2 regions of the Erwinia sp. V71 genome follow, and region 1 is predicted to be linked to the other one. Evidence: predicted binding sites of a transcription regulator. Region 1 holds the regulator's gene; the other holds the start of a gene.
The links. Region 1 encodes PurR, which represses purine synthesis genes. Its sites were predicted from a motif close to CANGCAAACGTTTGCNTG; they were not measured.

Region 1 (15,048 bases):
GATCGCCACCGTCAGCCTGACAGAAGGCACTACTTTCGCTGCGGCGCCGGGCCGTTTCGAAGCCGGTACGCCGAATACCGGTGGCATTATTGCCCTGGGCGCAGCGCTGAGCTATATCGGGACGCTGGGCCTCGACAATATCCGTGAGCGTGAACAGACGCTGATGCGCTATGCGCTGGATAAACTGGCATCGGTTCCCGATCTGATTATCTATGGTCCGCAGCAGCGTGCGGGTGTGATTGCCTTTAATCTCGGCAAGCATCACGCCTATGATGTCGGCAGCTTCCTTGACCAGTATGGTATCGCCATTCGTACCGGCCATCACTGTGCTATGCCGTTGATGCAGTTTTATCAGGTTCCTGCGATGTGTCGCGCCTCTTTTGCCATGTATAATAGCGAAGAGGAAGCAGATCGGCTTGCAGCTGGTCTGACACGTATTCACCGTCTGTTAGGGGGCTGATGCTCCCTGCTGACGCAGGAGGAACCGATGGCAACATTGCCAGATAAAGAAAAACTGGTGCGCAACTTCAACCGTTGCGCTAACTGGGAAGAGAAGTACCTATACATCATTGAATTGGGTGGTGTTTTACCAGAATTGTCTGATTCATTGCACCAGCCGGAAAACACCATTTCAGGCTGTCAGAGCCAGGTCTGGATTGTGATGGAACAGGGCAGTGACGGTAAGATCCAGCTGCTGGGCGACAGTGATGCGGCGATCGTTAAGGGTCTGATTGCTGTGGTGTTTTCCCTCTATCGCGACCTGAGCGCGCGCGAAATTGCTGAGTTCGATGTGCGTCCCTGGTTTGAACAACTGGCCCTGACACAGCACCTGACTCCCTCACGTTCTCAGGGGCTGGAAGCGATGATCCGTGCCATTCGCCATAAGGCGCAAACCCTTAGCTAAGCTACACTTCTCGTTAGACACCCCGTCTCAGATTCCGGCGGGGTGTAATCTGCAGATAACGAGAGAGTGAACCATGAAATCTGTTTTACCCCTTGCCGGATTTTTCCTTCTTACTCTGTTCACCGGGATACACCACGCCAGTGCAACGGAATACCCACTGCCAGCTGAAAACAGTCGTCTGATTGGCGAGAACAGCACCTATATTGTGCCGGGCGATAACCGCTCGCTGGAAACCATCGCTGCTGAATACAAAATCGGTATGCTGGGCATGCTGGAAGCTAACCCGGGCACCGACCCGTGGCTGCCGAAAGCCGGTTCGCAACTGGTGATCCCCGGCCAGATGCTGTTGCCGGATACCAAACGTGAAGGCATCGTGGTCAATATCGCGGAGCTGCGTCTTTACTACTACCCGAAAGGGGAAAACAAGGTGATTGTTTATCCTATTGGTATCGGTCAGCTGGGCGCGGCGACACCGAGTATGGTGACCAGCATCAGTCAGAAGATCCCGAATCCATCGTGGACACCCACGCCGAATATTCGCAAGCGTTACGCGAAGGAGGGCATCACCCTGCCAGTCACTGTGCCTGCCGGGCCGGACAATCCAATGGGGCTGTTTGCGCTGCGTCTGGCGCACGGGAAAGGGCAGTATCTGATTCATGGCACCAACGCCAACTTTGGTATTGGTATGCGTGTCAGTTCGGGCTGTATCCGTTTACGCCCGGAAGATATCGAGGCGCTGTTTAACAGCGTACCGGCAGGCACTCGGGTACAGATTATCAACCAGCCGGTGAAATACGCTGTGGAACCGGACGGCAAGCGCTATATCGAAGTGCATCAGCCACTGTCGCGCAGCGAGCAGGACGATCCGCAAACCATGAAACTGCCGCTGACGGCGGCGGCGCGGACATTTATCAGTAACCCACTGAATGATACGCCGCTGGTGGAACAGGCGCTGGCGCGACGTTCTGGCATGCCTGTGCTGGTGAACAACGGTGAGCCGGTAAATGAATCGACACCGATGCCTGCGATTATGCAGCAGCAGAGCGCCGCTGACGCGTCTTCTGAGCAACCTGCTACCATCTCACAGGCAGTAAGCGAAACGGCGGCACCGTAACGTTGAGAGGCCATGGAGGGCCATCAGGTATTGTTGTGGAGGAAGGACAGCGCAGGAGAGGGAAATTCAAATTCAGGGCAAAAAAAATGGCGCACAATGTGCGCCATTTTCAGTACCAGCAACGCGCTTATTTTTTGTAAGCGTGAGCCTGGTTGTCCAGACGCTGGTTAGCACGAGCTGCGTCGTCTTTAGCAGCCTGAACGTCAGAACGGATTGCGTTCACGTCGTTGCTCAGTTGGTCAACTTTAGCGTTCAGAGTCTGAACGTCAGAAGACAGCTGGTCGATTTTAGCGTTGCTTGAGCAACCAGCCAGCAGAGTTGAACCAAGGATTACCGCGCCCAGTACCAGTTTAGTACGATTCATTATTAATACCCTCTAGATTGAGTTAATCTCCATGTAGCGCTACAAGTATTACACAAACTATTTTCTAATGAGAATAATTTTTTGATAAGAACACACCTAAATTTGATCGTTCGCTCAAAGAAGCATCTGTCTGGCGAAAAAGAAATAAAAAGCTAAGCGAAAACAGGCAGATTTAATCGGATTAATCTTTGTTATTTTGGTAATTGAATAGTTATTTTCGATTGGAATTTTCGCAGAAGTTGTTTACGCGTGGATAAAAAAAAGCGCCATTGCGGCGCTTTTTTAATTGATGATCTAATAAGTGATTAGAGAACGTGAACGGATGCGGTATTGGTGGTGCCGCTTGGTACTAATGCACCGGATACCATCACCACCACTTCGCCCTTGTACGCGTAGCCGCTTTCCAGCGCCGCTTCTTTACCGAGACGGTAGAAATCGTCGGTAGACGCAATCTCTTTCACCACATGCGTGATCACGCCTTTGGTCAGCAGCAGCTGACGCGCGGTGGTCTCATTGGTGGTCAGCGCCAGGATAGTGGCGTGCGGGAAGTACTTACGAATTGATTTAGCGGATTTGCCACCTTCGGTCGCCACCACAATCAGTGGTGCTTCCAGGTTCTCGGCGGTTTCCACGGCACCACGGCACACGGCTTCAGTGATGCGCATTTTGTGGTTTTCGTTTTTCGCTTCGATACGGCTCTTCATCACGCGGTCAGTACGCTCACAGATGGTCGCCATAATGGTGACCGACTCCAGCGGGTATTTACCCTTGGCGCTCTCACCAGACAGCATTACCGCATCAGTACCGTCGAGGATGGCGTTCGCCACGTCACCGGCTTCTGCGCGGGTAGGGCGCGGGTTCTTGATCATGGAGTCAAGCATCTGAGTGGCGGTGATCACCACTTTGCGTGCTTTATTACATTTTTTGATCATCATCTTCTGTGCGAAGATCACTTCTTCCACCGGAATTTCCACACCGAGGTCGCCACGTGCCACCATGATGCCGTCAGACGCTTCGAGGATTTCGTCGAAGTTGTTCAAGCCTTCCTGGTTTTCGATCTTGGAGATGATCTGGATATGCTCACCGCCATGGGCTTTCAGGTGCTCACGGATCTCTTCCACGTCAGAACGTTTACGGATAAAGGAAGCGGCGACGAAGTCAACGCCTTGCTCGCAACCGAAGATCAGGTCACGTTTGTCTTTTTCCGCCAGTGCTGGCAGCTGAATAGAAACGCCTGGCAGGTTAACGCCTTTGTTTTCACCCAGGTCGCCGTTGTTCAGCACTTTACAGACAACGCTGTCAGCGGTGATAGCGGTGACTTCCATACCGATCAGACCGTCATCCACCAGCACGGTGTTACCGACCTGCAGGTCAGACGTAAAGCCAGCATAGGTGACTGCAACGCGTTCGTTGTTGCCGACAACGGTTGGGTCAGTGGTGAAGGTGAAGGTCTGGCCCGCTTTCAGGGAAACATCAGCGCCGCCTTCCAGTTTGATGGTACGGATTTCCGGACCTTTGGTGTCCAGCAGAATCGCGGCTTGTTTGCCGGTTTTGCTGACCACATTGCGCAGATTAGCGATGCGTTTACCGTGCTCTTCGTAATCGCCGTGAGAGAAGTTCAGACGCATAACGTTCATGCCGGCATCCAGCAGGCTGGTCAGCACTTCTTCCGATTCAGTTTTAGGCCCGATAGTACATACGATCTTGGTCTTTTTCATGAGCAAGTTATCTATAAGTTGTGATGGATGATAAAGGATTGATTTCGTCGGCATGGTGACCAGCGAAAGGCAAATTGGTGTCTGGTAATAAAACGGCGGTACAGAACAAGAATAGAAGACAGAAATAAAGCGTGCAGGAAAGGTTGTGCGGAAGGTTCAGCGGGTCCGCCTGGCGTTGTTGCGCAAACTGCGTTCGTTGTAGGTCAGGACACATCAATTGGCTGAAACCATTCAAGTGAGACAACGTAGCGGATTATAGACGCTAAGCTCGCGAAAACCAATCATAAACCGTCGGTTAACCAGGATTTATCTGTAAAAAAATCAGGTTGCGCAACAAACAGTGACGGTGAAAATAGGGCAAATGCAAGAAAGTAAGCAGGGGAGTTAACGAAACAGGGAACAGAGAGAGTGGAAACGGAAGCGAAGCATTTGGTGCGTCCGAGTGGACTCGAACCACCGACCCCCACCATGTCAAGGTGGTGCTCTAACCAACTGAGCTACGGACGCACTGGATAATGCTTAAAACTGAGTAATCTGGTGCGTCCGAGTGGACTCGAACCACCGACCCCCACCATGTCAAGGTGGTGCTCTAACCAACTGAGCTACGGACGCACTGGGTACTGCTTAAAACCGGGTAATCTGGTGCGTCCGAGTGGACTCGAACCACCGACCCCCACCATGTCAAGGTGGTGCTCTAACCAACTGAGCTACGGACGCACTGGGTACTGCTTAAAACCGGGTAATCTGGTGCGTCCGAGTGGACTCGAACCACCGACCCCCACCATGTCAAGGTGGTGCTCTAACCAACTGAGCTACGGACGCATTTTATCCTTCGTACTTAAAGCTGTATCTGCGTTAGCGGCGCTTACTCACTCAAATCACTGACTGATGTCAGTTCATTCAGATTCGTGCCCTTGCTGCCTTGCTACAACTTCAATTACCCGGCTAAATACCAATTACTTCGGGTAAATCAATTCGCTACAACTGCCGTTGCAGCGGGGACGAATATTAACGGCAGCGTACCCCGCTGGCAAGGAGAAATCATCGATTTTGTTACTGACTGCTGCGCATCTGTGCGACACGCCGTTTTTTTAAACGTCAGGTGGCGAAATACTAGCGCGACGCGCGTGCCAGAATCACCGCATCCGGCATCTGTTGCAGTTTGCGCATGCGCCAGATCATCATCACTGCCGCGGAGGTCAGGCCAATAATAAAGCCACCCCAGAAACCTGCCGGGCCGAGCGGTTGCACCACCCAGTCTGTCAGCGCCAGCACATAGCCGCACGGCAGACCAAGCACCCAGTAGGCAATAAAGGTAATAAAGAAGATGGACCGGGTATCTTTATAACCACGCAGAATACCGCTGCCAATCACCTGTACTGAATCGGAGAACTGATAGATTGCCGCCAGCAGCATCAGCTGCGATGCCAGCGTGACCACTTCCGGATTGTCGTTATACAACAGTGCGATTTGTTCACGGAACATCACCGTGAAAGTGGCGGTAAACACGGCCATCAGAATACCGACGCCCTGTGCAGTCCAGGCGGCAACACGCGCGGCCTCCGGCGACCCCTGACCAAGCCGGAAACCAACACGAATAGTGGTCGCCACACCCAGTGACAGCGGCAGGACAAACATCAGCGAACTGAAATTCAGCGCTATCTGGTGACCGGCGACTTTGACAATGCCAAGCGGCGAGACCAGTAACGCCACCACGGCAAACAGGGTGACTTCGAAAAACAGCGCCAGCGCGACAGGCAAGCCGAGCGTGGTTAAACGCCACAGCACTTTCCAGTCCGGCGCATCAAAGCGGTTGATTAAACGGATATCGCGCAGCGATGCAGTGCGCTGCGTCCACACTTTTATCGCGAAGAACATCACCCAATAGACTGAGGCCGTCGCGACACCACAGCCGACGCCACCCAGCGCCGGCATGCCGAAATGACCATAAATAAACACCCAGTTCACCGGAATATTCACCAGCAAACCGATAAAACCCATTACCATGCCCGGCTTGGTTTTGGACAGGCCTTCACACTGGTTACGCGCCACCTGGAAGAACAGATAACCGGGCGCACCCCATAACAGCGCATGCAGATAACCCACGGCGATTTCCGCCATCGCTGGATCGACATTCTTCATCGCCAGAATCATATGGCCAGCGTTATACAGCACCACCATCACCAGCAACGATACCATGCCCGCCAGCCAGTAGGCCTGGCGCACCTGATGGGCAATACGTTCGCGGTGTCCGGAGCCATTGAGTTGCGCAACGGTTGGCGTCAGGGCCAGTAACAGGCCATGACCAAAAAGAATTGTCGGTAACCAAATAGAGGTGCCTACCGCCACGGCGGCCATATCCGTGGCGCTGACGGCACCGGCCATAATGGTATCGACAAAACCCATCGAGGTTTGCGCGACCTGCGCGAGGATCACGGGGATCGCGAGGGCTAATAGCTGCCTCGCTTCTGTCAGATACTTCTGCACACAACACCTTGTCTGTTTTTTTAGAGGTGAACGAAATTGACGCCCCTGCGGACGACGGAAAGAAAATCAGAAGATTGAATCACATAGTGTAACTGTCGTAACGTAGTAAGCCAATGACCAGACGTGACAATCTCATTTTCTGACTGGGGTGGCGGCGGGCTAAGCGCACAGATAGCTGATGAGTTTTACCAGAGCCGGATTGCAGTTGTGTTAATATTGGCAAAAACAGACTGAGGCCTGAAATATGTTTACCGGTATTGTGCAGGGCACCGCTGAAGTGGTGTCGATTGAAGAAAAAACCAATTTCCGCACCCACGTGGTGAAACTGCCCGCTGCGCTGCTGCCTGGGCTGGAGCTGGGTGCATCGGTGGCGCATAACGGCTGCTGCCTGACGGTTACCGCGGTCGATGGCGATCTTGTCAGTTTTGATCTGATTAAAGAGACACTGCGCATTACTAACCTGGGTGAACTGCAGACTGGCAACAAAATCAACGTTGAACGGGCGGCGAAATTCAGTGATGAGATCGGCGGACATTTAATGTCGGGTCACATTATGACCACGGCCGAGATCTGCAAAATCATTAATTCAGAAAACAACCGCGAAATCTGGTTTAAACCGCTGGATACTGAGCAGATGAAATTTATTCTGCATAAAGGTTATATCGGTATTGATGGTATCAGCCTGACGGTGGGGGATGTCACCAAAAGCAAATTCTGTGTGCACCTGATCCCGGAAACCCTGGAGCGCACCACGCTGGGCAGTAAAAAGCTGGGTCATAAAGTGAATATCGAGATTGATCCGCAGACTCAGGCTATCGTGCAAACCGTGGAACGCGTACTGGCGCAGCGTGAAGCCGCACTGCTGGCGGCCGCGGCAGAAGAGCAGGCGGAATAAACCACGCAAAGGGCGGCATCACTGCCGCCCATGCTGCTAATGCGGAACCCGCAATCCACCTTCCACTCCGTGACTAAACATCACCTGCCATAACTGAATATCACGCGCACGAAACGCACCGGCGCAGGCATTCAGATAGTAGCTAAACATCCGTTTAAAGCGCTCACCATAGTTCTGCGTCAGTTGCGGCCAGCTGGCGAGGAAACGCTGATGCCAGGCCATCAGGGTGGTATCGTAATCCGCGCCAAAGTTATGCCAGTCTTCCATCACAAAATAGGGCTCACTGGCATCAGTGATATGGCGGGCGGAAGGCAGACAGCCATTCGGGAAAATATAGCGGTTGATCCATGGGTCCACATCCATATTGGTTTTCAGCGCGCCGATGGTATGCAACAGGAACAAGCCATCCGCTTTCAGGTTGCGATTGGCGACCGCAAAATAGGTGGCGTAATTTTTTGGCCCGACATGTTCAAACATGCCGACAGAAACGATGCGGTCAAATTTCTGCTCCAGATCGCGATAATCCTGCAGCACAATATTGACATCCAGACCTTCGCAGCGCTGCTGTGCCAGCTTCTGCTGCTCAGCTGAAATGGTCACACCATACACGCTGACGCCGTAATGACGTGCGGCATACTCCGCCAGTCCGCCCCAGCCACAGCCGATATCCAGCAATGACATCCCGGGCTGCAGCTGCAGTTTCTCGCAAATCATCTGCAGCTTGGCATTTTGCGCCTCTTCCAGCGTGGAGGCTTCTTTCCAGTAGCCGCAGGAGTATTGCATATGGGAATCGAGCATTAACGAGAACAGATCATTGCCCAGATCATAATGCTCTTTGCCAACGATCCACGCGCGTCGTCTGGACTGCAGATTGGTCAGCCGCGCGGCGACGACACGCAGGGTATCGCTGAAATGGTGGGGGAGTTGCTGGTCGAGTTTATGTTTCAGCACCCGATGAAAAAACATATCGAGCCGTTCACATTCCCACCAGCCGTCCATATAACTTTCGCCCAGCCCCAGTGAACCCTGTTCGACTATTCGCCGGAAAAGTTCGGGATTATTAACCTGAATATCCCAGGGGCGCGTACCGTTCACTTCGATATCGGCTGTCTGTAACAGCTCCTGGACGATGCGAAACCAGTGGTTTTCTTTCAGGTTCACTTCTTCTATACACGATGAACTCATAGCTTCTCCATCACTCGTTGTGATCTGAACCTGAGAATCAGCATAGCCAATTTCTGCAGGATGGTGAGAGAACTCACGGACTGAACCGTGCGCCTGATATCCGACGTAACACAGAGGATTGAAATTGAATGAAAAACACCCGGCAAAGTAGCCGGAGTATTATTTGCAGGGGTGTGTAGTCAATGCCTTGCCAGGAAACACCACGACAACCCTGTCTGGTCTGACATAATGATGTTAATTATTTGTTATGATTTATTGCCTTAAACGAGTATATGCTCACGTAAGGCAATATTCAATATATTATTGTTAGCTTGCTAATTAAGTCATTTCTATGGCTGTGAGGTGGCAGGGGTGTGACTTTCTTCTTCCTGCGCGCTATCGGCTAATTGTAGTGCATAACCGCCCGCGGCAAGTACGATGGTGCTCAGCATAATCGCCGTGGTACTCAGCAGTGGCTGAGTAATCAAGGCAGAAACAGCCATACTGGCGACAAAGCACAGCCCCAGCTGCAGCATATTCTGCAGCGCAGCCGCTTTGCCGGTGGCATGAGGGAAGGGTAGCAGCGCATTAGCCACGACAATCGGGTAGATTGCACCATTGGCCATCGCCATGCCACAGAATGGGATCAGCAATGCCGTCAGTGTCGCCTGCGTTGAGAGCGCCACGGCAAACAGCGCGGCAACGCTGATGGCATAACCCAGCAGCAGCCACGGTAACAGCTGTTTACCGTCAACACGCTGCAGCAGAGTACGGCAGCCAAAACCGCCGATTAAAAAGGCGATGGTCTGTGGCAGATAGCTGAGACCAATATCTGCGGGCGACAGCCCCAGGTCGGCGAGAATAAACGGCGAACCGGTCAGCCAGGCGAAAAAGCTGGCGGAGCAGGCGGCATAGATCAGTACATTGCCGCTGTAACTGCGTGATTTCAGTAACTGCAGAAAACTCACTGATTCCGCCGTTGCGGTTTTATGGCCAGCAGCAGGCAAACGCAGCGTCGGGATCAGCAGTGCCAGTGCGATCAACAACAGCGCAATAAAGATCGACCGCCAGTGAAAATGCTCCAGTAACCATGCGCCCAGCAACGGCGCCAGCGCTGGCGAGAGCGCCACCAGTGGCATAATCGTGGCGAACACGCGGTTTGCCTGCGCACCACTGTAGCGATCCACCACCAGCGCCTGCCAGCTGACGGCCGCCGCACAAACGCCAACGGCCTGCACAAAACGCAGTACCAGCAGCAGCGTGGCGTCATGAACCGCCATCATCCCGGCACAGCCGAGAGCGAACAGCGCCAGGCCGATGATCAGCACCGGCTTACGGCCAATACGATCTGACAGCGGCCCCCAAATCAGTTGTGCACAGGCAAAACCGGCCAGAAACAGACTCAGACTGGCGCTGATCGCGCCGGGTTGCGTCGCGAGATCCTGTTGCATCGCGCCAAAGGCGGGCAGGTACATATCAGTGGCGAGAAAACCCAGCATGCTGAGCAAGGCCAGGTAGATCATAAATCCTTTTGATTTCATCGGGGAACAACTCTTCTTTTGCAGGTAAATATCACGCGCAGAGTGTAAGCGGGTGCATCCCGCGTTGTGAAACGCTAATATTTGCCCGTTGCGTGCAAAAAATTTGTGAGCAGAACATGTGGTCAGAACATTCTCTTGAAGTGGTTGATGCTGTCGCGCGTACCGGCAGTTTTAGTGCGGCGGCCAGCGAATTGCATCGTGTGCCGTCTGCGGTCAGTTATACCGTGCGTCAGCTGGAGCAGTGGCTGGCAGTGCCCTTATTTGAACGTCGTCACCGTGATGTGGTCCTGACGGAAGCGGGTAAGGTGTTTATTGAACAGGGGCGCATTGTTATCAAAAAAATGCTCGCCACCCGTCGCCAGTGTCAGCAGGTGGCAAATGGCTGGCGTGGTCAGTTAAGTATTGCAGTTGACGCCATCGTCAAACCGCAGCGTACCAATCAGCTGGTGCTGGATTTCTATCGCCATTTCCCCGATATGGAACTGCATATCTCCTGCGAGGTATTTAATGGTGTCTGGGATGCACTGGATGATGGTCGTGTGGATATGGCGATTGGCGCTACCCAGGCGAGCCCGGTCGGGGGACGCTTTGGTTTTCGCGATATGGGGGCGCTGAACTGGCGTTGTGTGGTTCAGGCGCAGCACCCGCTGGCACAGCTGTCCGGTGTGATTGATGATGACACCATTCGCCAGTGGCCGGCACTGGCGCTGGAAGATACCTCACGTAATCTGCCACGGCGCAATACTTGGACGCTGGATAACCAGCGGCGGCTGGTGGCACCGCACTGGCGCAGCGCGATGGAGTGCCTGCAGGCAGGACTTTGTGTCGGTATGGTGCCCGGGCATCTCGCTGCGCCGCTCATTGCACAGGGCAAACTGGCGGAGCTGACGCTGACGACGGCATTCCCCGACAGCCACTGCTGTGTCACCTGGGCGGAACAAAGTGCCTCACCGGCGCTGAGCTGGCTGCTGGAGTATCTTGGCAGTGCGGAAACGATGAATGAAGAGTGGCTGCGTGAAGAGCTGTCACCGGCCAGCATAGTGGCCGGTACAGGAGATTAACGGCGATAATCGACGAACGGACCATCGGCAACTGAACGGCGCTCAATCAGCGACGGATGTACCTCGATGGTCTGCGATTCTTCGCGTTTGCTGGTGATACGATCCAGCAACATATCAAACGCAGTTTGTCCCAGGCGCTCTTTCGGCTGGTGGATGGTGGTCAGCGCCGGAGTGAAGTAGCGCGCGTTGCGCACATTATCATAACCGATCACCGAAATATCCTGCGGCACGCGCAGTCCTAGCTCATCAGCCGCACAAATCGCGCCCATGGCCATAATATCGCCACCGCAGAATACCGCGGTAGGGCGCTGTTTCTGCGCCAGAATTTGCTGCATCGCGCGATAGCCGGATTCCGGTTCAAAGTCGCCCTGCACAATCCACTCTTCGCGCAGCGGAATATTGGCTTCACTCAGTGCTTTCAGGAAACCGGCGTGGCGGCCACCCCCGGTATTGCGCTCCTGCTGGCCGGGAATGGCGCCGATATCGCGATGGCCACGATCAATCAGATAACGGCCTGCCATATAACCGCCTTCGAAGGCATTATCCAGTACCGTATCGGTAAAATCGCCGCGCGACTCGCCCCAGTCCATCACCACCATCGGAATGTTACGGTTCTCTTCCAGCATCTGCAGCAGATCGTCCGGGTATTCCGAGCACATCACCAGCAGACCATCGACGCGTTTTTGCGCCATCATCGACAGATAGGCACGCTGCTTCTGCAGATCGTTATGCGCGTTGCCGAGGATCAGCGTATAGCCTTTGGCGAAGCAGCGGTTTTCCACGGCTTCAATAATTTCCGCAAAATAGGGCGCTTCACTGGAGGTCGCCAGCAAACCAATCGATTTGGTGTGGTTGACCTTCAGACTGCGCGCCACCGCGCTTGGCGAATAGTGCAGCTCTTTAATGGCGGCCCACACCGCTTCGCGCGTCTCTTCCGCGACAAAGCGGGTTTTATTGATGACATGAGAAACCGTGGTGGTGGAGACACCGGCGCGTTTCGCCACATCTTTAATTGTTGCCATGAAACTGGTACTCCCGGGTTTATGTTAACCCTTTGATTGAAATCAAGTTAAACGTTTGCGTTTTATGCTCGTATTAGGGTGGCGAGCAGTCAGTATGTTGCAGCTGAATGACGTCGGGAAGGAGACTGACGTCAGGAAACACGGCAAGGCACAGGCACACGCTGTTGCAGTTGTTGCGCAACGAAAAAAAGGAATTCTATCAAGGCTGTGAGCAGAACACGAGATTTTTACCCGCTACTGTGGGAAAATAGTTACAGGTATTATTTGTAGGGTCTTTTAAGGAGTCGTAGATGGATACTGATCTGAAGTTATCGCTGATGACCACTGTTGGCGTGCTGCTGATGATTATTGCGTTCAGTTTTGTAGCGGTATTGAACTGATTTTACAGCAATTTAGTCGTTAAAAATAAAACGCCCGATGCATGCATCAGGCGTTTTTTTGTTTGCGCAACAAGGTTAGCGGATGGTTTTCGGCGTCATCACACGGCGCGCGCCGACATAGTGGCGCTGCCAGTACTCTTCGCTCAGGGCGCTGATCTGAATATCTTTGCCGGTGCGCGGTGACTGGATAAATTTGCCGTTACCGAGGTACACGCCAACATGATCCGCTGCACCACGATTGTTGATGCGGAAGAACACCAGATCGCCTTTCTCCAGTGATTCACGCTTGATCTGCGCGGCATCACGCAGGTGGTACATTTCATTAGCCGTGCGGGGGATCTTAATTTTTACCAGATCTTTGTAGGCATACCACACCAGCCCGCTGCAGTCGAAGCCGGAACGCGGTGAGTTACCGCCCCATAAATAGGGCTTGCCGAGCTGGCCCATCAGTTTGTTCATCGCGGTTTCACGGGCTTTCTGGTAGCGCTCGCGGTGCGCTTTGCTCATTTTTAACGGGCCATTGTCCACACTGGCGGCATCATTCTCTTCTGCGCCTTTGCGTTTACGCTGCGGCGCATAACGTTTAACCAGCAGTTTTTTCTCTTCACCACTGTTTTTGGCTTTGCTGAGGGAGAGGGCGGCAACGCTGGTTTTCTTCTTCGTTTGCGTGGTCTGCGCGGGAGTCTGGCGGGTTTTCTTTTCGGGTTTGCTGGTTTTGTTGCTGGTTTTCTTTTCGCTGGTTTTGACCGGGCGTTTCTTGCGGCGCTCATCCGCGCTGGCGCTTTTCTTCTCAGCCTTTTGCTGGCTGGCATTCATAGGGGTATGTGGCGATGCGTGCGCCAGATTAAAGAACAGCTGGGCAAAGGCCAGCATAAATAGTGTGATGAATAAACGCATGGTTATTTAAGATTAAGCTCTCATTCGCCTCTGAGAGGACCACACTCATATCCCACGACAACACACTGTTAAGCCGGTGTCAGTCATGGGGCCGTGATTCTGTCTGTCGCGCATGGCGGCAGGGTCTGGCAATTCTAATCTAACTTTTTCGCAAAAGGTAAGCGCTTTTTGGATTAATCAGTTTATTAATGTTATCAGTGTCATAAATGAGCCAAAACAGCTGCTTATCTCACCAATATTATTGCAAGGTATTAATGGTTTTAATCGCCGGAAATGCGAAGTAATTGTTATTTTATTCCCGGGATTTGGCATAATGGGCCTTTCAGCGCTATCGTGGTGCAAAATGTCGTTTTCACAGGTGACACAGTACCGCTACAATAGCTGACACGAAGTAACGAATTAAGGAAGGCCAATATGAGTACTGTTGAAAAAATTCAGCGCCAGATCGCAGAAAACCCAATCCTGCTGTACATGAAAGGTTCCCCTAAGCTGCCAAGCTGCGGCTTCTCTGCCCAGACTGTGCAGGCGCTGTCTGCCTGTGGCGAGCGTTTTGCTTATGTGGACATCCTGCAGAACCCGGACATCCGTGCTGAATTGCCAAAATATGCTAACTGGCCGACCTTCCCGCAGCTGTGGGTTGAAGGTGAACTGGTTGGTGGCAGCGATATCGTGGTGGAGATGTTCCAGCGCGGTGAACTGCAGACGCTGATCAAAGAGACGGCGGCGAAGCACAAAGACGCAGAATAATTCGCGTTAACGTACAGAATGAAAAAAGGCGAAAATCTCCGCCTTTTTTTCGTTATAACGATGCGCAGTTTTTCCTTCCCGCCAGCCGGGGGAAGGCGCTTATCAGCCCGCGTCGCTCTCATCCGTTACATCATCGTCCGCCAGCGGTGCCAGTGGCCAGCCGCCCATGCGTTTCCAGCGATTCACCAGCTCACAGAACAGATCCGCGGTTTGCTCGGTGTCATACAGCGCCGAATGCGCCTGAGTGCTGTCAAACGGAATACCTGCCGCTTTACAGGCTTTCGCCAGCACGGTTTGTCCCACCACCAGTCCGCTCAGCGCCGCGGTGTCAAAGGTAACAAACGGATGGAACGGGTTACGCTTGAGTGTGGCGCGTTCTGCTGCGGCGTTCATAAAGTTCAGGTCAAAAGTGGCATTGTGCGCCACCATAATCGCCCGATTACAGTTATTGTCTTTGATTCCCTTACGCACCAGCTTAAAAATGGCATGCAGCGCATCATGCTCACTGACTGCGCCACGCAGCGGGTTGTGCGGGTCAATGCCGTTAAAGGCCAGCGCTTCCGGCACGAGAATGGAACCTTCAAATGGCTCGACATGAAAATGCAGAGTCTGGTCTTTTTCCAGCCAGCCGTTTTCGTCCATTTTTAAGGTGACGGCAGCAATTTCTAACAACGCGTCAGTTTTGGCGTTAAAACCGGCGGTTTCCACATCAATGACTACCGGATAAAAGCCGCGAAAGCGGTCGCACAGGGAA
Region 2 (15,048 bases), on a different contig from region 1:
GGTCGACCAAAGGGGCGTGGAAGCTGGCGGCGACGGGCTTTCAGGTCAAAGAGCTGATCGGCGGGCTGGACTTCTGGCGACGCGATAATCATCCGCTGGCGCAGGGAGATGAACCAGGAAACTGGCCGCAATCAGCAGTGCCTGCCGACTGCGGCTGCTAATTACAGTAAAACCCACATCAGGAACAGCACGACCACCACCACGGCAAAGGCGGTAAACGTCGGGCGGTTCGCCAGTGGCTGCAGCACGGAAGGCAGGGTGCCGACCAGCGGATGGTAAATCGGTTTCGGGTTCAGTTCGCTGTCCGCCAGCGGCATCTCCAGCTGTTTTTCGGCACGGCGGCTGAAAATGACATTCAGCAGATCCTGCGCCTGTGCGGCAGTCAGCACCATCTGCGGCGTGGCCTGGAAACGCTGCAGGCTGTACTGCTCCAGCTGCTGCTGCTCGTTGTGATACAGTGGCTGTTTCAGTGATGCTTCTACCTGCTGCAACGTAGGCGCGCTGTGCTGCGTCAGTGTCTGACGTGCCTGCAGATATTGCGTCAGCAGCGGGAAGTGGCGTGACGGAATCGGATCGCCACTGTTGAGATTAACCAGCTGCAGCACTGAACTCCACAGTTTGACCGGCGACTCGCCTGTCGCCGCCGCCAGTCGGACAATCTGCTGGTTCAGCGTGTGATGCTCTGCAGGTAACAGTGTACGATCGGTGACGCTGCTGCGCTGCGGCTGCGGGATCGCCAGCTGACCATTCTGCAGCATGGTGACCACCTGATACAGCTGATCCTGAGTCAGTGAACTCAGCACCGTCTGGCCAAACTGCTGACGGATAAAATCGCTGACTGCCTGGCGATTGTTGCCCTGCGGCAGCAGATCGGTCAGTTGCTGGAACAGCTGACGCGTGGCATGGCTTTCCTGCACCTGGGTCAGACGGGTGTTGAGAAACTGTTCGGCGGCGGGGAAGTGGCGCGACAGCAGTTCACCGTCGTTTTTCACCCCTACTTCATGGCGCAGTCCGGCCCACAGTTCGGCAGGTTTCAGCGTGCTGAGCGACATGATGCGTACAATCAGGCGTTCCAGCGTGGTGCGCTGAGCGGGAGAGAGCGGTTGATCACCTGCGCTGCCTGCGCGCGCCTGACCAGGCTGCGTCGCGAGCGTTGCACGATCGCCGGGAAGCGGTGCACCGGGGCCACTGAGAGGTTGCATAACATCATCCTTTCAAAACAGGTCAACATCCGGGGCACGCCGGAACGACGGGATAGTAATTGGCTATGATAACAATCCCGTCGCGGAATCGCCAGGTGTCGGCGGAATTAACCCTGGCTCTGGCTGGCGGTACTTCTGCTGCTCAGCAGCGGTGTGCGTAGCCGCTGGGCGAGGATCACGCCGAGCAGGGTCACGCCGCCGCCGATGTAGTGATAACTCTGTAACGACTCATGCAGAAACAGCACCGCGATAATGGCGGTGAAAATGGGGGTCAGATTCATAAAGATGGAGCTGGTATTGGCCCCCATGCGATGCACGCCCTCAATCCACAGGAACGGCGCAATCAGCGAGGCCGGAATGCCGGCGAACAGCACCAGTGGGATATTCTGCGCTGTCAGCGTGACATCTGGCGCGGCAATAAAGCCTGGTGTCAGCAGCAGGACGCCAAACACAATCTGCACATACAGGCTCTGCCAGCCGGGCAGGGCAATCGACCAGCGTTTGGTCAGTACGCCATACAGGGCGTAGGACGCCGAGGCAGCGAACATCATGATTTCCCCTTTGCCCAGGCCGTGGCTCAGCAACTGCTGCGGCTGACCGGCGCTCACCAGCCAGACCAGACCGGCAAACGACAGCAGTCCCCCCAGCACAATACCGACTGTCGGCGTATGGCGCAGCAACACCAGGCTAATCAGCACAGTCAGCACCGGGATCATCGCATTCAGAATCCCCATAAAGGTGGCGCTGACGGTGTGTGCCGCGTAGTAGGCCAGGCTCTGATACAGCACCATGCCCAGCAGGCCGAGAATAAACAGTTTCCACCACTGCTGCCTGACCTGCTGGCGATTGCGCCATACGCCGGGCAGGATAAACGGCGTCAGGGTCAGCAACGCCAGCAGCCAGCGATAGAAAGAGATCGCCGCCGGATCGATGGCGCTGGCCGACAGCTTGCTGACTACGGCGTTAACCGACCAGATCAGCACGGCAAACAGGGGGAACAGAAAATTCATGGTATCTCTCTTGTTAGCGCAGGTTCAGCAACAGTGTACGCGTTTTGTCGCAATGAAACGTCACCCGCGATGCTGCTGTTGTGTTACCGACGCCAACAATATGGCAGAATATTGCCCCTCTGTTATTCATGCAGGAATCAAGACGTGAAAATCCTCGTAGATGAAAATATGCCGTATGCGCGCGAACTGTTCAGCCGTACCGGCGAGGTCGTGGCTGTTCCGGGACGCGCGATTCCACAGGATGCGCTGGACAGCGCCGACGGACTGATGGTGCGTTCCGTCACCAAAGTGAACGCTGCGCTGTTAAACGGCAAAGCAGTCAAATTTGTCGGCACCGCGACGGCCGGAACCGACCATATCGATGAGGATTTTCTGGCTGAGCAGGGTATTGCGTTTTCTGCGGCGCCAGGCTGCAACGCCATTGCGGTGGTTGAGTATGTGTTTTCTGCACTGCTGCTGCTGGCAGAACGCGACGGTTTCCAGCTGACTGACCGCACCGTTGGGATTGTCGGCGTTGGCAATGTCGGCAGCCGTCTGCAGGCCAGACTGGAAGCGCTCGGCGTGCGTACTCTGCTGTGCGATCCGCCACGTGCCGATCGCGGTGACGCCGGTGATTTCCATCCGCTTGCCACGCTGGTTGCCGAAGCCGATATTCTGACCTTCCATACGCCGCTGTTTAACGACGGTCAGTATAAGACGCTGCACCTGGCGGATCGTGCGCTGCTGCAGGCGCTGAAGCCGGGCAGCATTCTGATTAATGCCTGCCGTGGCGAGGTGGTGGACAATGCCGCGCTGCTGGACGTGCTGCACCAGCGTGACGATCTCAGTGTGGTGCTGGATGTCTGGGAGCCGGAACCGGAGCTGTCGCTGCCGTTGCTGGATAAAGTGGATATCGGCACTGCGCATATCGCTGGTTACACGCTCGAAGGCAAGGCGCGTGGCACCACGCAGGTGTTTGAAGCCTGGACCCGGTTTATGGGGCAGGCACAGCAGGTGGCGCTGGATACTCTGCTGCCTGCGCCGGAGTTTGGCCGCATTACGCTGCACGGGCCGCTGGATCAGGCAACGCTAAAACGTCTGGTGCATCTGGTGTATGATGTGCGCCGCGATGATGCGCCGTTGCGTAAAGTGGCGGCGATTGCCGGTGAGTTTGACCGCCTGCGTAAGAACTACCAGGAGCGACGTGAATGGTCGTCGCTGCATGTGCAGTGCGATAACGCTGATGCGGCGGCACTGCTGAATAAACTGGGTTTTAACGCGGTGTATCAATAGCGATTGACCCTTGCTGCGAGAGTGGCGGGTGACGCGGTTTTCTCCTTCCCCCACGAGTGGGGGAAGGGACAAAATGAGCCCAGCCTGACGGTGAGGAGACGAAATGTCCTTTACAACACGGCAGTAAGGGCCAAACGGAAAAGTCTGAATCAACGGGCGGTGTCATCACCGCCTTCTGTTTTTGTGTCATTGTCTGGAGTAAACCAACATGTCTGACGGCTGGAATATTGCGCTTTTGGGTGCAACAGGCGCAGTAGGGAACGCTTTACTGGAATTGCTGGCGGAACGTCAGTTCCCGGTTGGTGAATTATATTTGCTGGCCAGTGAGAACAGCGCCGGAGAGAACATCCGTTTTGACGGCAAAACCCTGCAGGTGGCCGATGCCGCTGATTTCGACTGGTCACAGGCGCAGCTGGCGTTTTTTGTTGCCGGTCGCGACGCCACGGCGCGTTATGCCGAAGAGGCCGCCAGTGCCGGTTGCCTGGTGATCGACAGCAGCGATCTGTTCGCGCTCGACCCGGATGTGCCGCTGGTGGTGGCAGATGTCAACCCGCAGGTGCTGGCGGACTACCGTAACCGCAACATTATCAGCGTGGCGGACAGCCTGACCAGTCAGCTGCTGTGCGCCATCAAACCACTGGTCGAGCAGGCGGGTCTGAGCCGTCTGCAGGTGACTAACCTGCTGTCCGTTTCGGCCTCAGGCAAAGCGGCGGTGGATTCGCTGGCGGGCGAAAGCGCGCGCCTGCTGAATGGTGTCCCGGCGGACGATCACTTCTTCGGTCGCCAGCTGGCATTTAATGTGCTGCCGCTGCTGCCGGATAACGCAGGCAGCGTGGCGCAGGAACGTCGCCTGGTGGATCAGGTGCGTAAGGTGCTGCAGGATGAAGGCCTGCCGATTTCGGTCAGCTGTGTGCAGGCGCCGGTGTTTTACGGCAATGCGCAGATTGTGCATCTGGAAGGGTTACGTCCGCTGTCGGCGGATGAAGCGCGCGACGAACTGTCACGGGCTGACGATATCGTGCTGTCTGAGGAAGATGATTATCCGACGCAGGTGAGCGACGCTTCCGGTAATGACCAGCTGAACCTGGGCTGTCTGCGCAATGACTACGGCGTGCCGGAGCTGCTGCAGTTCTGGTCAGTCGCGGACAATATCCGCTTTGGCGGCGCGCTGATGGCGGTGAAAGTCGCTGAGAAGCTGGTGCAGGAGTATCTGTACTGATGTCTGAAGCCATCATCAAGCTGGCGCTGGGCATTGAGTACGATGGCAGCCGTTACTACGGCTGGCAGCGCCAGCAGGAAGTGCGCAGTGTGCAGGCGCGTCTGGAGCAGGCGCTGTCGCAGGTCGCTAATCACCCGGTCAATGTGTTCTGCGCCGGGCGTACCGATGCTGGCGTGCATGGCACCGGTCAGGTGGTGCATTTTGAAACCACCTCGCAGCGTAAGGATTCCGCCTGGACGCTGGGGGTGAACGCCAACCTGCCGGATGATATCGCGGTGCGCTGGGTGAAAGCGGTGCCGGACGAATTTCATGCCCGCTTTAGCGCCACGGCGCGGCGTTACCGATATGTGATTTACAATCAGCGGCTGCGTCCGGCGATTCTGGGCGCGGGTGTGACCCATTTTTATCATCCGCTGGATGCGGAGAAGATGCACCGTGCCGGGCAGTGTCTGCTCGGTGAGAACGATTTTACGTCATTCCGCGCGGTGCAATGTCAGTCGCGCACGCCGTGGCGCAACGTGATGCATCTCAATGTGGCGCGCTATGGCAGCTACATTGTGGTCGATATCAAAGCGAATGCCTTTGTGCACCATATGGTGCGCAATATTGTTGGCAGTTTGCTGGAGATTGGCTGCGGCAACCAGCATGAAGGCTGGATGGCGGAGCTGCTGGCGGCAAAAGATCGCACGCTGGCTGCAGCAACCGCGAAAGCGGAAGGCTTGTATCTGGTGGCGGTGGATTATCCTGAGCATTTTGCGTTACCACGTCCGCCAATGGGACCACTGTTCCTTGAGGATTAAACAGGAGTGAAGGGAAAGTTATGGATCTGATTCGTTTTGTGGTCGATTTTATCCTGCACATTGATGTTCATCTGGCGGAGCTGGTTGCGCAGTATGGCATCTGGATTTACGCCATTCTGTTTTTGATTCTGTTCTGCGAAACCGGTCTGGTGGTCACGCCGTTCCTGCCGGGCGACTCACTGCTGTTTGTGGCGGGCGCGCTGGCATCGTTGCCGGGCAATGATCTCAACGTGCATCTGATGGTGACACTGCTGGTGGTTGCGGCCATCCTGGGGGATGCGGTGAACTACACCATCGGCAAACTGTTTGGCGAACGGCTATTCAGTAATCCGAACTCGAAAATTTTCCGTCGCAGCTACCTGGATAAAACCCATGCGTTCTACGCGCGCCATGGCGGGAAAACCATCATCCTGGCGCGTTTCGTCCCGATTGTGCGGACTTTCGCGCCATTTGTTGCCGGAATGGGACATATGTCCTATCGTCATTTTGCCATGTTCAACGTGGCTGGCGCCCTGTTGTGGGTGTTACTGTTCTCCTATGCGGGCTACTTCTTCGGTAATATGCCGATTGTGCAGGAAAACCTGAAATTACTGATTGTGGCGATTATTATTGTATCGATTCTGCCGGGCGTTATCGAAGTGATACGCCATCGCCGCGCGGCCCGTCAGCAGAAACAATAACCACAAAACACCATAACTGTGGCGGACGGACCAGATTTCTGTCCACAGCAACCGCAGGTTATGGTTTAATGAGCGACATTTACGGCCTGCTGAAATCGCTTTCAGCAGCAACAAGAAAACTGGTTTCACCAGGTTCAAACAGAAAGGTCATCAATGAGCTGGATTGAACGAATTCTCAACAAGAGCACCATCACCCCTTCGCGTAAAGCAAGTATTCCTGAAGGGGTCTGGACCAAGTGTGACAGCTGTGGGCAGGTTCTGTACCGCGCCGAGCTGGAACGCAATCTGGAAGTTTGCCCAAAATGCGATCACCATATGCGTATGCATGGCCGCGATCGTCTGCACAGCCTGCTGGATGAAGGCTCGCTGGTTGAGCTGGGTAGCGAACTGGAACCAAAGGATCTGCTCAAGTTCCGGGATTCAAAAAAGTATAAAGATCGTATGACAGCGGCGCAGAAAGAGACGGGTGAGAAAGATGCCCTGATCGTGATGAAAGGCACCCTGCATGGTCAGCCGATCGTTGCCGCAGCGTTTGAGTTCTCCTTTATGGGTGGCTCAATGGGTTCTGTGGTCGGCGCACGTTTCGTGCGTGCGGTTGAGCAGACGCTGGAAGATAACTGTCCGCTGATCTGTTTCTCTGCCAGTGGTGGCGCGCGTATGCAGGAAGCGCTGATGTCGCTGATGCAGATGGCGAAAACCAGTGCTGCGCTGGCAAAAATGCAGGAGCGTGGTCTGCCGTATATTTCTGTGCTGACCGACCCGACCATGGGTGGCGTCTCCGCCAGCTTCGCAATGCTGGGCGATCTGAACATCGCTGAACCTAAAGCGCTGATTGGTTTTGCGGGTCCACGTGTTATCGAACAGACCGTGCGTGAAAAACTGCCGCCGGGCTTCCAGCGCAGTGAATTCCTGCTGGAGAAAGGTGCGATCGACATGATCGTCCGTCGCCCAGAGATGCGTTTCAAACTGGCCAGTATTCTCTCCAGGCTGATGAATCTGCCAGCACCGCAGCCTGATGCGGACGTCGCTCCGGCACCGCGCGAGGCCTGACAGATGATGGAAAGGTACAGCGGTCGCCGCGAGCGTGCGGCTGTACCTTTCGCCAATGAACCGTAACTTGTGAACGGGACACATGGAAAAGCTATCAATTCCTCAAGCCACGTCGCCTCTGGCCACGTGGCTTTATTATCTTGAGCATTTACACTCTCAGGCTATCGAACTGGGACTGGATCGTATCCGCCGCGTCGCGCAGCAACTTGATCTGCTCAAACCCGCCCCGACCGTTTTCACTGTAGCGGGCACCAACGGCAAAGGCACCACCTGCCGCACGCTGGAAACCCTGCTGATGGCTGCGGGCTATCGCGTCGGCGTCTACAGCTCCCCGCATCTGGTGCGTTATACCGAACGTGTGCGTATCCAGGGAGCTGAACTGCCCGAATCGGCACATACCGCCAGCTTTGCCGCCATTGAGGCCGGGCGTGGCGAGACTTCCTTAACCTATTTTGAATACGGCACGTTGTCGGCGTTGATGCTGTTTAAGCAGGCGGCACTGGATGTGGTGATTCTGGAAGTGGGTTTAGGTGGTCGCCTTGATGCCACCAATATCGTTGATGCTGATGTGGCGGTGATTACCAGTATTGCGCTTGACCATACTGACTGGCTGGGGCCGGATCGCGAAAGCATTGGCCGCGAAAAAGCAGGCGTGTTTCGCGGCGGTAAACCCGCGGTGGTGGGTGAACCGGAGATGCCGCACACCATTGCGCAGGTGGCCGATAACCTCGGTGCTCAGCTGCTGCAGCGCGATCGTGACTGGCGCTATAGCCGTGACGGCGACAGCTGGACCTTCAGCGATGCGCAGGGCAGCTTAGCCGGCCTGCCCTTACCGCAGGTGCCACTGCCGAATGCCGCGACAGCGCTGGCGGCGTTGCGCGCCTCGACGCTGGTGGTCGATGACGGGGTGATCCGCCAGTGGCTGGATAAAGCCGTGCTGCCCGGGCGTTTTCAGACCATCAGTCATCAGCCGCAGGTGATCCTCGATGTCGCGCACAATCCTCATGCTGCTGCTTATCTGGCTGGACGTCTGGCGGAAGTGCCGCGCGAAGGGAAAGTGCATGCGGTGGTGGGGATGTTGCATGATAAAGATATTGCCGGAACCCTTGCCTGTTTAGTGCCACAGGTGGATAACTGGTACTGTGCACCACTGGAAGGGCCGCGTGGCGCCAGTGCAGAAGAGCTGCTGGCGCATCTGCCGTCGCAGGCGCAGGGTTTTACCCATGTCGCGGAAGCGTGGCATGCCGCGCAGCAGCAGGCGCAGAAACAGGATATTGTGCTGGTGTGTGGTTCGTTCCACACCGTGGCGCATGTAATGGAAGTGCTGGAAACGGAGAACGGAAGTGGCAAGTAAGTTTCAGAACCGTTTAGTCGGAACTGTAATTCTGGTCGCCGTGGGCGTTATTGTTTTACCGGGTTTACTGGACGGTAAGAAAAAACATTATCAGGAAGAGTTTGCGTCGATCCCGCTGGTGCCGAAACCGGATGATCAGCAGGATACCGATATGGTGCCGCCGGTGAGCCAGTCGCTGCCAGCGCAGCCGCCGGAAGGGGCGAAGGAAGCCGTCGGCGCAAACAGCAGCGACGACGAAGAGATGCAGGCGGCGGAGCAGGGCGCGCCCCAGCCGCAGAGCAACAGCCAGCCGACGGTGGTGTCACCGCCGCCGATGCAGGCTGCGCCAGCGCAACCCCAGCCTAAACCACAGCCGGTAAAACCAGTGGAGCAACCGAAGCCGCAACCAAAACCGGTGGAACAACCTAAACCGCAGCCGAAACCTGTTGAACAACCGAAGCCGGTCGAGCAACCGAAACCCGTTGAACAGCCAAAACCGGCCGAACAGCCGAAACCGGAGCAGGCGCCGACAGGTCAGGCGTATGTGGTACAGCTGGGTGCACTGAAGAACGCCGCAAAAGTGAATGAGATTGTCGCGCAGCTGCGTTTGTCGGGGTATCGTGCTTATACCGTGCCTTCCACGCCAGTGCAGGGGCAGATTACCCGCATTTATGTTGGCCCGGATGCGTCGAAAGCGAAGATGCAGGACGCAGTGGCGGAGCTGAAAAATATCTCCGGCCTCGGCGGTGTGGTGAAGTCTTACAGCGCGCGATAAAACGCAATGCACGATGCACCTGAAACCGGACAGCAACGAATCAGCACAAGGCGAAGGGAACACGGCCAGCGTAGGAAAGCGTCCCGCGCCATGGACGGCGCGGGCCGAGCTGTCATGGATGACAGATGTTACGTCTTTCCGGAGCTGACCCTGTTCCCTGGGCAGGCACCGAATGTAAAGCGACGAGCCTGAGCAGGCGCAGCGCCAAAGCAAAATCCGTCAAGACTTACGAAGCGCATTATCAATCGGAAAACAGACTTCCTGAACCCGATTGAAAAGGTAAAATCAAACAGATTAAAGGCGGCGATTGAGGATTTTTTCATCGCCCCTTTTTATTTGGTCTGGCAAAGGAAAACGCTACGCAAACGTTTTCTTTTTCTGTTAGAATTCGCCCCGAACTGGATGCAGGGGCATTGTCACTGGAAGAGTTCATGGTCTGGATAGATTACGTCATAATTGCGGTTGTTGGTTTTTCGGCTCTGGTTAGCCTGATCCGCGGGTTTGTACGGGAAGCATTATCTCTCGTGACCTGGGGATGCGCATTCTTTGTCGCCAGTCATTACTACTCCTTTCTTGCCGTCTGGTTCACAGGTTTTGAAGACGAACTGGTTCGCAATGGCATTGCCATTGGCATACTCTTTATCGCTACCCTGATCGTGGGCGCGATAGTGAACTATGTTATAGGTTCATTGGTCGAAAAGACCGGCCTGTCAGGAACTGACAGGGTGTTGGGTGTCTGCTTCGGGGCGCTGCGTGGCATACTGATCGTGTCTGCCATTTTGTTTTTCCTCGATACGTTCACCGGGCTGTCAAAAAGCACGGACTGGCAACAGTCACAACTGGTTCCACAGTTCAGTTACATCATCAGGTGGTTTTTTGACTACCTGCAAAGCACGTCCAGTTTTTTGCCCCGGTAATCGCGCCGGGGGTGCGGCTTATGAGGATATGAGAACATGTGCGGTATTGTCGGTATCACCGGTTTCATGCCGGTAAACCAGTCGATTTATGACGCGTTAACGGTGCTCCAGCATCGTGGGCAGGATGCCGCAGGCATTTGTACGATTGATGCAATGAACTGCTTCCGTCTGCGTAAAGCAAACGGTCTGGTCAGTGATGTATTTGAAGCACGTCATATGCAGCGTCTGCAGGGGAATATGGGTATTGGCCACGTGCGCTACCCGACCGCCGGAAGCTCCAGTGCTTCTGAAGCGCAACCCTTCTACGTGAACTCTCCTTACGGCATTACCCTTGCACACAACGGCAACCTGACTAACGCACACGAGCTGCGTAAGCAGCTGTTTGAGAGTGGTCGCCGTCACGTCAATACCACCTCTGATTCCGAGATCCTGCTGAACATCTTTGCGCAGGAGCTGGATCGTTTTCAGCATTACCCGCTGGAAGCAGAAAACATTTTTGCTGCGGTGGCGGCAGTGCACCAGAAGGTGCGCGGCGCTTACGCATGTGTGGCGATGATTATCGGCCACGGTATGGTGGCATTCCGCGATCCTAACGGCATTCGTCCGCTGGTGATCGGCAAGCGCGCAATGAATGATGGCCGCATTGAGTATATGGTGGCGTCGGAAAGCGTGGCACTGGATACGCTGGGCTTTGAGTTCCTGCGCGATGTGGCGCCGGGCGAAGCGGTGTACATCACCGAGAAAGGTCAGCTTTCTACCCGTCAGTGCGCGGAAAACCCGAAAAGCAATCCCTGCCTGTTCGAGTATGTCTATTTCGCCCGTCCTGACTCCTTTATCGATAAGATTTCGGTGTACAGCGCCCGTGTGCGTATGGGCACCAAGCTGGGTGCGAAAATTGCGCGCGAATGGGAAGATCTGGACATTGACGTGGTGATCCCGATTCCGGAAACCTCCTGCGATATCGCACTGGAAATCGCCAATATCCTGAATAAGCCGTACCGTCAGGGCTTCGTGAAAAACCGTTACGTTGGTCGTACGTTTATCATGCCGGGCCAGCAGCTGCGTCGCAGCGCGGTGCGTCGTAAACTGAACGCCAACCGTGCGGAATTCCGCGACAAGAACGTGCTGCTGGTGGATGACTCTATCGTACGTGGCACCACCTCGGAGCAGATTATCGAGATGGCGCGTGAAGCGGGCGCGAAAAAGGTTTATCTGGCTTCCGCTGCCCCGGAAATTCGTTTCCCGAACGTCTATGGCATCGATATGCCGAGTGCGACGGAACTGATTGCTCATGGCCGTGAAGTGGAAGAGATTCGTCAGATTATTGGTGCGGATGCGCTGATTTTCCAGGATCTTAACGACCTGATCGAAGCGGTGCGCGAAGAGAACCCGGATATCGCCCAGTTCGAATGTTCGGTGTTTAACGGCGTGTACGTAACGAAAGACGTTGATCAGCAGTATCTGGAGTATCTCCAGTCACTGCGTAACGACGATGCCAAAGCCATGGCGCGGCAGAATGAAGTGGAAAACCTCGAGTTGCATAACGAAGGGTAATCTCCGTGCCGGTTCCCTCCCCATAACATGGAGGAGGGGCAGGGAGGGGGGCTGACGACTAAGTATGACGTTCTGCGTTGTTTTCTCCCCCATCCCAGCCTTCCCCCATCTTATGGGGGAAGGGGCTGTATGGGGCAATCCCTTATCTTTCTTTCCCCTCTGCCCCTTCAGTCCCTGCCTAAACTCTCACCGCATCAGTTGTAATTTCCCCCGCCAAAGTTCACACTTGCGCAATCTCTGAGAAGTAAAAGGCAACAGCATGAAACGACTGATTATCGGCATTTCCGGCGCCAGCGGCGCAATTTACGGCGTACGTCTGCTACAGGTATTGCAGGATGTCCCGGAAGTGGAAACCCACCTGGTAATGAGTCAGTCAGCGCGTCAGACCCTGGCGCTGGAAACCGATTACTCGCTGCGTGATGTGCAGGCGCTGGCGGATGTGGTACATGACGCACGTGATATTGCCGCCAGTATTTCATCCGGTTCGTATAAAACCGAAGGTATGGTGATCCTGCCGTGCTCAATGAAAACACTCTCCGGCATTGTTCACAGCTATACAGATGGCCTGCTGACCCGCGCGGCGGATGTGGTGCTGAAAGAGCGGCGTCGGCTGGTCTTGTGTGTGCGTGAAACCCCGTTGCATCTCGGGCATCTGCGTCTGATGACCAGCGCGGCGGAACTGGGGGCGATTATTATGCCGCCTGTACCTGCTTTCTATCACCGACCGGAAACGGTGCAGGACATTGTCGATCAGACCGTCAATCGCGTACTGGACCAGTTTGATATTTCGCTGTCGCAAGACCTGTTTACGCGCTGGCAGGGTGCATAACGCTTCACTGAGCGCCCTGTTTTGGTGCGACAATCCAGTCTGGATCACTTTTCGTGCATCGCGCGCACCAAAATGCAACATAGTTGCCACCATGAAATGACAACCCTGATATATTTTCCCTGATATGCCCGTCATACTTCAGGTTGCAGGTGCGCTGGCTTTCTTACCCGGATCTTAACCGGTCCTCGCTCCGCTGGGGGTGCTGCAAACGGCGTTCAAATCAGCCTTTGGCCGATTTGTCGCTCACTCCGGTCACTTACTGGTGTAAGCTCCCGGGATTCGCCGCCTGCCTGCCACCCGAATTATTCAGGGTATCAACGTCGCGTTCTGGCGTGTTCCGCGCCTGACGTTTCGCCCGTGCTCTTTGCCCGCTAACCAGCGTCAGAACTGGTATGAAATTTGCAAAACAAAGAGCGCAAACACACATCATCCAGACCATAACAAAAGCACTTTACTTGAGGGTAATTTATGAAAAAGCAGGTACTGGCTCTTTCTCTGTTGCTGGCTTTATCCAGCGCGGGCAGCGCATTTGCTGCTGTGCCAAAAAATCTGCGTGTCGGAACTGACCCGACCTACGCACCGTTTGAATCGAAAAATGCGCAGGGTCAGCTGGTCGGTTTTGACATCGATTTGGCCAACGAGATTTGCAAACGCATTGAAACAAAATGTACCTACGTGGAAAGCGACTTTGATGCGCTGATCCCGTCGCTGAAAGCGAAGAAGATCGACATCATCATCTCTTCTCTCTCCATTACCGAAAAGCGCCAGCAGGAGATCGCCTTCTCTGACAAGCTGTACGCCGCTAACTCACGCCTGATCGGGCCAAAAGGCTCGCCGATTCAGCCAACGATTGAGTCGCTGAAAGGCAAAAACGTCGGTCTGCTGCAGGGCACCACCCAGGAAACTTACGCCAACCAGAACTGGCGGCCAAAGGGTGTGACGGTGACCCCGTATGCTAACCAGGATCTGGTGTATCAGGATCTGACCGCGGGTCGTATCGATGTGGCATTCCAGGATGAAGTCGCGGCCAGCGAAGGCTTCCTGAAACAGCCTGTCGGTAAAGACTATGCGTTTGCGGGTCCGGCAGTGAAAGATGACAAAATCTTTGGTGTCGGCACCGGTATCGGGCTGCGTAAAGATGAAACTGAGCTGAAAGCGGCGATCGACAAAGCTTTCGCTGAGATGCGTAAAGACGGTACTTACGACAAACTGGCGAAGAAATACTTCGACTTTGATGTCTATGGCGGTTAAGTAAACCTGTCACATAAGATGGCTGCCCGTCACGGGCAGTCATCAGTTCGATTCCACCCGACAGGATCATGCCCATGCTGTATGGCTATTCTGAAGTAATTTTCCGTGGCGCAATGGTGACGCTGGAGCTGGCAGTCAGCTCTCTGCTGATTGCTGTGGTGCTGGGGTTAATCGGCGCTGGCGCTAAGCTGTCGAAAAGCCGCCTGGCGGCGCTGATTTTTGAAGGCTACACCACTCTGATTCGCGGCGTGCCTGATCTGGTGCTGATGCTGCTGATTTTTTACGGTCTGCAGATCGCGCTTAACCAGGTCACTGAGGCGCTGGGATTATCACAATTTGATATCGACCCGATGGTGGCCGGTATTCTAACTCTCGGTTTTATCTACGGTGCGTACTTTACCGAAACCTTCCGTGGCGCCTATTTAGCCGTGCCAAAAGGGCAGATCGAAGCGGCGACCGCCTTTGGTTTTACCGCTTCACAGGTGTTTCGTCGCATTCTGTTTCCGGCCATGATGCGCTTTGCGCTGCCGGGAATTGGTAATAACTGGCAGGTGATTCTGAAAGCGACAGCGCTGGTTTCACTGCTGGGGCTGGAAGATGTGGTGAAAGCCACGCAGCTGGCGGGGAAAAGTACCTGGGAACCGTTCTATTTCGCGATTGTTGCCGGGGTGATCTATCTGATCTTTACCACACTGTCGAATGGCGTGCTGTGGTGGCTTGAGCGTCGCTACTCGGTTGGCGTGAAGAGGGCGGAGCTATGATTGAGATTATCAACGAATACTGGAAAGCGCTGTTGTGGACCGACGGCTACCGCTTTACGGGCGTGGCGATTACGCTGTGGTTGCTGATTATTTCCGTGGCGTTGGGGGGATGCCTGGCGGTGCTGCTGGCGATTGCCCACGTATCACCTAATCGTGCGATTCAGTTTCCGGTATGGTTGTTTACCTATATCTTCCGCGGTACGCCGCTGTATGTGCAGCTACTGGTGTTTTACTCCGGGATGTACACGCTGGAAGTGGTGAAAGGCACGGAAATGCTGAACGCCTTTTTCCGCAGCGGTCTGAACTGTACGTTGCTGGCACTGACGCTGAATACCTGTGCTTACACCACCGAGATTTTCGCCGGTGCGATTCGTGGTGTGCCGCACGGTGAAATT

Region 2: the regulator PurR is predicted to act here: its motif matches at 9,700-9,717, upstream of cvpA (colicin V production protein).

The regions. Positions count from the first base shown of each region.
Region 1 covers NZ_CBFFRK010000033.1:5,830-20,877, forward strand. The annotation lists gene sufS (cysteine desulfurase SufS) at 1-460, shown strand, start outside; gene sufE (cysteine desulfuration protein SufE) at 488-904, shown strand; gene ACSZO1_RS09620 (L,D-transpeptidase family protein) at 978-2,018, shown strand; gene ACSZO1_RS09625 (major outer membrane lipoprotein) at 2,146-2,382, opposite strand; gene pykF (pyruvate kinase PykF) at 2,688-4,100, opposite strand; tRNA gene ACSZO1_RS09635 (tRNA-Val) at 4,531-4,607, opposite strand; tRNA gene ACSZO1_RS09640 (tRNA-Val) at 4,636-4,712, opposite strand; tRNA gene ACSZO1_RS09645 (tRNA-Val) at 4,741-4,817, opposite strand; tRNA gene ACSZO1_RS09650 (tRNA-Val) at 4,846-4,922, opposite strand; gene ACSZO1_RS09655 (MATE family efflux transporter) at 5,214-6,587, opposite strand; gene ACSZO1_RS09660 (riboflavin synthase subunit alpha) at 6,832-7,482, shown strand; gene cfa (cyclopropane fatty acyl phospholipid synthase) at 7,519-8,667, opposite strand; gene punC (purine nucleoside transporter PunC) at 8,997-10,187, opposite strand; gene punR (DNA-binding transcriptional activator PunR) at 10,304-11,248, shown strand; gene purR (HTH-type transcriptional repressor PurR) at 11,245-12,270, opposite strand; gene ACSZO1_RS09685 (YnhF family membrane protein) at 12,561-12,650, shown strand; gene ACSZO1_RS09690 (C40 family peptidase) at 12,726-13,547, opposite strand; gene ACSZO1_RS09695 (Grx4 family monothiol glutaredoxin) at 13,962-14,294, shown strand; gene rnt (ribonuclease T) at 14,397-15,048, opposite strand, start outside.
Region 2 covers NZ_CBFFRK010000067.1:3,263-18,310, forward strand. The annotation lists gene ACSZO1_RS14170 (rhodanese-like domain-containing protein) at 1-161, shown strand, start outside; gene flk (flagella biosynthesis regulator Flk) at 162-1,202, opposite strand; gene ACSZO1_RS14180 (DMT family transporter) at 1,310-2,212, opposite strand; gene pdxB (4-phosphoerythronate dehydrogenase PdxB) at 2,357-3,484, shown strand; gene ACSZO1_RS14190 (aspartate-semialdehyde dehydrogenase) at 3,693-4,703, shown strand; gene truA (tRNA pseudouridine(38-40) synthase TruA) at 4,703-5,503, shown strand; gene ACSZO1_RS14200 (DedA family protein) at 5,524-6,183, shown strand; gene accD (acetyl-CoA carboxylase, carboxyltransferase subunit beta) at 6,337-7,233, shown strand; gene folC (bifunctional tetrahydrofolate synthase/dihydrofolate synthase) at 7,316-8,587, shown strand; gene dedD (cell division protein DedD) at 8,577-9,341, shown strand; gene cvpA (colicin V production protein) at 9,773-10,258, shown strand; gene purF (amidophosphoribosyltransferase) at 10,295-11,812, shown strand; gene ACSZO1_RS14230 (UbiX family flavin prenyltransferase) at 12,072-12,641, shown strand; gene hisJ (histidine ABC transporter substrate-binding protein HisJ) at 13,110-13,892, shown strand; gene ACSZO1_RS14240 (histidine ABC transporter permease HisQ) at 13,967-14,653, shown strand; gene ACSZO1_RS14245 (ABC transporter permease) at 14,650-15,048, shown strand, end outside.